2 regions of the Variovorax sp. FW305-3-2-15-B-LB1 genome follow, and region 1 is predicted to be linked to the other one. Evidence: predicted binding sites of a transcription regulator. Region 1 holds the regulator's gene; the other holds the start of a gene.
What was found. The regulator LexA, encoded in region 1, represses DNA repair genes until DNA is damaged. The targets are predictions, from matches to a motif close to ACTGTATNNNNATACAGT.
Positions count from the first base shown of each region.

Region 2: the regulator LexA is predicted to act here: its motif matches at 1,333-1,350, upstream of AC3WQR_RS06045 (PA0069 family radical SAM protein).

Region 1 is NZ_JBYSZY010000003.1:129,269-132,670, reverse strand. It holds gene AC3WQR_RS03275 (D-2-hydroxyacid dehydrogenase family protein) at 1-779, opposite strand, end outside; gene AC3WQR_RS03270 (hypothetical protein) at 938-1,321, opposite strand; gene lexA (transcriptional repressor LexA) at 1,462-2,145, opposite strand; gene AC3WQR_RS03260 (asparaginase) at 2,219-3,205, shown strand; gene adk (adenylate kinase) at 3,236-3,402, opposite strand, start outside.
Region 2 is NZ_JBYSZY010000006.1:131,365-134,766, forward strand. It holds gene AC3WQR_RS06040 (gluconokinase) at 1-112, opposite strand, end outside; gene AC3WQR_RS06045 (PA0069 family radical SAM protein) at 200-1,294, opposite strand; gene AC3WQR_RS06050 (GbsR/MarR family transcriptional regulator) at 1,429-2,031, shown strand; gene AC3WQR_RS06055 (thiol-disulfide oxidoreductase DCC family protein) at 2,101-2,532, shown strand; gene AC3WQR_RS06060 (SAM-dependent methyltransferase) at 2,582-3,402, shown strand, end outside.

The DNA of each region.
Region 1 (3,402 bases):
TTGAGCGCGGCCAGCAGGGCATCGGCTTCGACCAGCTCGGCGCGCGAGGTGTTGACGAACAGCGCCGTCGGCTTCATGCGCGAGAGGTCTTCGAGCTTGACGAGGCCCTGGGTGTCCTCGTTGAGCCGCAGGTGCACCGACAGCACGTCGGCGGCGGCAAAGAATTCGTGGCGGTTCTGCGCCACCTGGAAGCCGTCGGAGCGCGCCTTGGCGCAGCTGGCCTCGCGGCCCCAGATCACGACCTGCATGCCGAAGGCCTGCCCGTAGCGGGCCACCAGCTGGCCGATGCGGCCGTAGCCCCAGATGCACAGCGTCTTGCCCTTGAGCACCGAGCCCACGCCGAAATTCGGCGGCATCGATGCCGACTTGAGGCCCGACTGCTGCCAGGCCCCGTGCTTGAGGTTGCTGATGTACTGCGGCAGGCGGCGCATGGCCGCCATGATCAGCGCCCAGGTGAGTTCGGCGGGCGCCTGCGGCGAGCCCGAGCCCTCGGCCACCGCCACACCGCGTTCGGTGCAGGCCGTGACGTCGATGTGGCCGCCGACGCGACCGGTCTGGGAAATCAGCTTGAGCTTGGGCAGCTTCTCGATCAGCTGGCGGGAGATCTGGCTGCGCTCGCGGATGAGCACGATGACGTCCGCATCCTTGAGGCGAACCGACAGTTGGCCGATGCCCTTGACCGTGTTGGTGTAGACCTTGGCGGCGTAAGCGTCCAGCTTGGCAGCGCACTGCAGCTTGCGCACGGCGTCCTGGTAGTCGTCGAGGATCACAATGTTCATGGCATGCCATTGTGCCTCGCAGCATCGGCGCGTCGCACGTGTGAACGTTTGGATACCCCGCGCCAGATGGCGCCCGGGAGGCCTGTTTCAGACCGTTAGGGGTGAATCCGCTGTGCGCGTGCGGGGTGCGCAGGCACGACGGGCTCGTTCGCACCTTCTCAGTGCAGGTGGCTGGGGCGGGGCGCGCCGCTGCCGGCTTCTGCGGCTTCCAGTGCGGCGAGCCGGTCGAGTTCGGCGCACACGTCGGCCATGCGGCCGGAAATCACGACCCGGTTGGCGCAGCCGCGCTGCGTGCCTTGGCGGTCGACCACGCGGACCACGCGCAGCGGACGGGCGGGCGCTGCGGCGGCGGATGGCGAACTGACAGGTGCGGAACCGCCAGCGGGGCGCGCCGTGCAGGCCGGGCGAATGGCCACATAGCGAAGGCCGGCGGCAGCGTCGCCGCTCTCACCATGCGACGGGCGGCGGGCGGGCATCCAGCGGGTGGCCAGCGATTGCAGGGGCGACCAGAGGTCGGCGATGGCGAGGAGGGCGATTCCCATGTGAACTCCAAAAAAGTATGAGGTTGAACACAGGCAGGATTTCTTGAATCGGCCACGACAGGGTGATGGCGACTTCGCGCCATACGCCCGCCACCTGTCGCGGCCGGATGAGGTGCTGCGTGTGGGCAGCAGGCCCGGGGCTACATCAGCATCGTGTTGCGGATGAGGCCGACCGCGAGGCCTTCGATCTCGAAGGGCTCGCCGGGCTGGACGATGATGGTCGGGTAGTCGGGGTTCTCGGCGTGCAGCTCGATCACCTGCTTGTTGCGCTTCAGGCGCTTCACGGTGACTTCTTCGCCCAGGCGTGCCACCACGATCTGGCCGTTGCGCGCTTCCTTGGTGGCCTGCACGGCGAGCAGGTCGCCGTCCATGATGCCGGCGTCGCGCATCGACATGCCGCGCACCTTGAGCAGGTAGTCGGGTTGGCGCTGGAAGAGCGTGTTCTCGACGTAGTAGGTCTGGTCGACGTGCTCTTGCGCAAGGATGGGCGAACCCGCCGCCACGCGGCCGATGAGCGGCAGCGCGAGCTGGGCCATGCCGGGCAGCGAGAGCGAGAACTGGTTGCCTTCGCGGTGGCGCGTTTCGTGGAGCGAGCGCAGCGCATCGCCCTTGAGGCGGATGCCGCGCGAGGTGCCGCTGACGAGTTCGATCACGCCCTTGCGGGCCAGGGCCTGCAGGTGCTCCTCGGCGGCGTTGGCCGACTTGAAGCCCAGCTCGTTGGCGATTTCGGCGCGCGTGGGCGGCGCACCGGTGCGTGCGATGGCGCCCTGGATCAGGTCCAGGATCTGCTGCTGGCGGGCGGTAAGCTTCACTGCGAACTGCATAGTGGTTTCCTTGCGGCACTGGCTAGATATCCAGTACCTGTATTTTTAACCAGTTTTCAAAAGTTGACAAGCCATGACTCATTCCTCTTCGTCCGAGACGCGCCGCGTGGTGGTGCTGGGCACCGGCGGCACCATTGCCGGCAAGGCCGCCAGCAGCGGCGACAACATCGGCTACACCGCCGGACAGGTGGGCGTGGCGGACCTGCTGGGCGGCATCGAGGCGCCGGCCGGCGTGACGCTGGTGGCGGAGCAGGTGGCGCAGCTCGACAGCAAGGACATGGACGCCGACACCTGGCGCCAGCTGGCCGCGCGCTGCGCGCACTGGCTGGCGCAGCCTGACGTGGCGGGCATCGTGGTCACGCACGGCACCGACACGCTGGAGGAGACGGCCTTCTTCCTGCACGCCGTGCTGGCACCGGCCAAGCCGGTGGTGCTGACCTGCGCGATGCGCCCGGCGACGGCCCTGTCGCCCGATGGCCCGCAGAACGTGCGCGACGCGCTTGCCGTGGCCTCGACACCGGGCGCGCAGGGCGTGACGGTGGTGTGCGCGGGCACGATCCACAGCGGCCTCGATGTGCAGAAGGTGCACACCTACCGCCTTGATGCCTTCGCGTCGGGCGACGCGGGGCCGGTCGGCTACGTGGAAGAGGGCGAAGTGCGGCGCGTGCGTGCGTGGCCGCAGGGAGCGCCGTTCGATGCGGCGCGGCTGACGGCCGTGTCGAAGCCGTGGCCCCGCGTCGAGATTGTCATGAGCCACGCGGGCGCGAGCGGTGCGATCGTGGAGGCGTTGCTCCTCCCGTCGGCGGAGCCCTTGCGCGGCCTGGTCGTGGCCACGACCGGCAACGGCACCGTGCACCACGCGCTGGAAGCCGCGGCGCTGAAGGCGCAGGACGGCGGCGTGGCGGTACTGCGCGCCACGCGCTGCGCGAACGGACGCATCCTGCCGAAACCCGGTGACGGGCTGCGGGATGCGGGCGCACTCACGCCGGTGAAGGCGCGGGTTACGCTGGTGCTGGAACTCTTGGGAGTGGCCGCCCTGCCGGAGGCGGAGGGCGGCTAGGAGAAAGAGGCTGACGAATCAGCCGCTGAATCAGCTGTTCAGTGCGGCAAGCGCGCGCTGCTTGATCTCGTCGACCGTGCCCACGCCCTGGATGGCGCGGTACTTCGGCGCGGCGGCCGGGTCGGTCTTGGCCCAGGCCGAGTAGTAGTCGACCAGCGGACGGGTCTGCTGGCTGTAGACGTCGAGCCGCTTGCGCA
Region 2 (3,402 bases), on a different contig from region 1:
GGTGGTCGTCGCCCTCGATCAGCGGCAGCCCGAACGCGGTGGCCAGCGCCGCGCCCATGCTGGACTTGCCGCAGCCCGAAACCCCCATCACCACGAGCCAGACCCTGTTCATGCGCGCCCTTGACCTTGTTTGAAGCAGCCGATGCCGAATGCGTGCCGAGACCGGCACGGCCACGAATCTACCGCGTCGGCGCGATGTTCAGAACAGGCTGCCCTGCCCCACGGCGCCGGGCGGGCGAAAGGCCCCGGTGTCCAGCGCGATCCGCTCGCGGTTGAAGCCCAGCCGGTGCGTCGCCTTCTGGAAGCGCTGATGGATGAGGTCAGCCCACAGGCCGCTGCCCTTCATGCGCGTGGCGAAGTCGGCGTCGTAGTCCTTGCCGCCGCGCATCTCGTGGATGCGCGCCATGACGCGATCGGCGCGCTGCGGGTAATGCAACTCGAGCCATTCCTTGAAGAGCGGCGCCACCTCCCAGGGCAGGCGCACCACGGTGTAGAAGGCGCTGCGCGCGCCGGCCTCCCAGGCGGCTTCGAGCACCTGCTCCATGTCTTCGGTGATGAACGGAATCTGCGGCGCCACGCTCACGCCCACCGGCACGCCGGCCTCGGCCAGGGTGCGGATGGTGCGCAGCCGCCGGTGCGGCGCGGCGGCGCGCGGCTCGAGCTTGCGCGCCAGTTCGCCGTCGAGCATGGTGATCGTGACGTACACGGCCGCGAGCCGGTCGGCGGCCATGGGCGCGATCAGGTCGAGGTCGCGCTCGACCGCGCTCGACTTGGTGACCAGCGCGAACGGATGCCGCACCTCGCTCAGCAGCTCGATCACGCCGCGCGTGAGCCGCAGCTCGCGCTCGATGGGCTGGTAGCAGTCGGTGGCGGTGCCGATGGCCAGGTTGCTGGGGCGGTAGTCCTTGCGCCCGAGTTCGGCGCGCAGCACCTCGACGAGGTTGCGCTTGGCGATCAGCTTGGTCTCGAAGTCGAGGCCGGGCGAGAGGTTGAGGTAGCTGTGCGTGGGCCGCGCAAAGCAGTAGATGCAGCCGTGCTCGCAGCCGCGGTACGGGTTGAGCGAGCGATCGAAGGGGATGTCGGGCGACTCGTTGCTGCTGAGCACCGACTTCACGTCTTCGAAGCGCACCTCGGTGGCCAGCGGCAGCAGCCCGGCGGCTTCGGCCTCGCCGTCTTCCAGCGTGCCCCAGCCGTCGTCGAAGGCGTCGCGTTCGTCCTTGGAGAACCGGTGCGCGAGCCGCGTGGCCGCGCCTCGGCCCTTGATGATGTGGATGGGAACCTGGGCGGCGGGCATGGCGAGTCCTTGGAAGGAAACAGGAAACAAGGCGAATAACTGTCTATTCATACAGTATTTCACTTTTGCGGCCGCCATGCAGCGTTTTTTATTTCTGTCTTGACAGAAATTCAGGAATTCCTAAACTCGACGCCATGGAACTCACCGACATTCAACGCAAGTTCGTCCTGCACTGGGGCGAGATGGGCTCCATGTGGGGCGTGAACCGCACGGTCTCGCAGATCCACGCCCTGCTCTTCGCGCACGGCAAGCCGATGCACGCCGAAGAGCTGTCGGAAACGCTGGGCGTGGCCCGCTCCAACGTCAGCAACAGCCTGAAGGAACTGCAGGCCTGGAATCTCGTGCGCGTCACCCACACGCTGGGCGACCGGCGCGACTACTTCGAGACCAGCGTCGACGTGTGGGAGCTGTTCCGCACCGTGGTGCGCGAGCGCAAGGAGCGCGAGTTCGACCCCACCATCCGCGTGCTGCGCGAGATCGTCGCCAGCCCCGATTTCCAGAAGGAGCCGCCCGATGCGCAGGACCGCATCCGTTCCACCATGGACCTCATGACCAAGCTCGCCACCTGGGCCGACGAGATGCTGCGGCTGTCGCCCGGCACGCTCGACAAGGTGCTCACGCTCGGCGCCAGCGTGCAGAAGTTCGTGCGCGGCGACAGCGCACCGCCCCCCGCCCCTCCTGGCGCGGGCAAGGGTGACGACCCCGACGCACACCACGCCAGCCTGCCCATGATCTGAGAAAGGCCGCGTCCTTTTTTTTGCCTTCTTATTTCTGTTTTGACTGAAATATCGAGAACCAAAAGCACCATGACCCGCTTCGCCCCCGCCACCTATCCGCTCACCGTCTACTTCGACGCCACCTGCCCGCTGTGCACGGCCGAGATGGGCGCCATGCAGGCGCGCGACGCTGCGAAGCGACTGCGCCTGGTCGACTGCTCGCCCATCGGTTTCGCAAACGGCCCGGCACCGCGCGAGGTGCTGATGCGCTCGCTGCACGCGGTCGATGCCGCAGGCCGGCTGCGCGTGGGCGTCGACGCCATCCGCGCCTGCCGCGCGGCCGTGGGCCTGCCGGCCGGCGGCGCGGTGCTCGACCTGCCGGTGGTCGGCCGGCTGGCCGATCGCGCCTACGCGGTGCTGGCGCGCAACCGCTACCGGCTGCCGCGCTGGCTGGTCCTGCGGCTCGCGGGGCACGGTGCGATCGCGCCGGCCACCTGCGCCGACGACCACTGCAAGCTCTAAAAAACCCACGCTGTCACACCCCACCCGCTCACGTCCGAAGGAGTTTTCGATGCCCGACGTCTTCCAGCCCGACTTCCGCCTGCCCGGCACCGCGCGGCCCGCACCGCCCGCCGTCGAAGGCCACGTGAGCCGCGAGGACACGCAGGACTATTTCACCGAGGTCGCCGACGACTACCGCGCCTGGAGCCCCAGCTACAACATGCACTTCGGCTTCTGGCGCCTGGGCCTGAACCCGCTGCGGCGCGAGGGCATGCTGATCGAGATGAACCGCACCGTCGGCCGCGCACTGCGGCTCGACACCGCCACCCGTGACCCGCGCTGCGTGGTCGACCTGGGCTGCGGCGCCGGCGCCACCTCGCGCACGCTGGTCGGCGACGACCCGGCGCTGCATGCGGTCACGGTGACCAACGTGCCGGTGCAGAACGGCATCGCCGCACGGCTCGACGCCCGCGCCGGCGTGGCCGACCGCGTGGCGCACGTCGAGGCCGACTACACGCGCACCGGCCTGCCCGCCGCCCAGGCCGACGGTGCCTGGGCGCTCGAAAGCGCCTGCTACGCCGAGGGCACCGCCAAGGCCGACTTCGTGCGCGAGGCCGCGCGGCTGCTCAAGCCCGGTGCGCGGCTGGTGGTGGTCGACGGCTTCCTGCTGCGCCGCCGGCCGGGCCGCCTCGCGGGCTGGCTGCACCGCCTGTGGGCCGACAGCTGGGCCGTGCCCACGCTGGCTGTGCGCGACGACTTCACGGCCGCGCTGCGCGCGCACGGCTTCGAGGACATCGAGTTCACCTCGCTGCGCTGGCGCGTGGCACCGAGCGCCTTGCACATCCCCGTGCTGGCCACCCGCTTCACGCTGGCCGAACTGTGGAAGGCGCG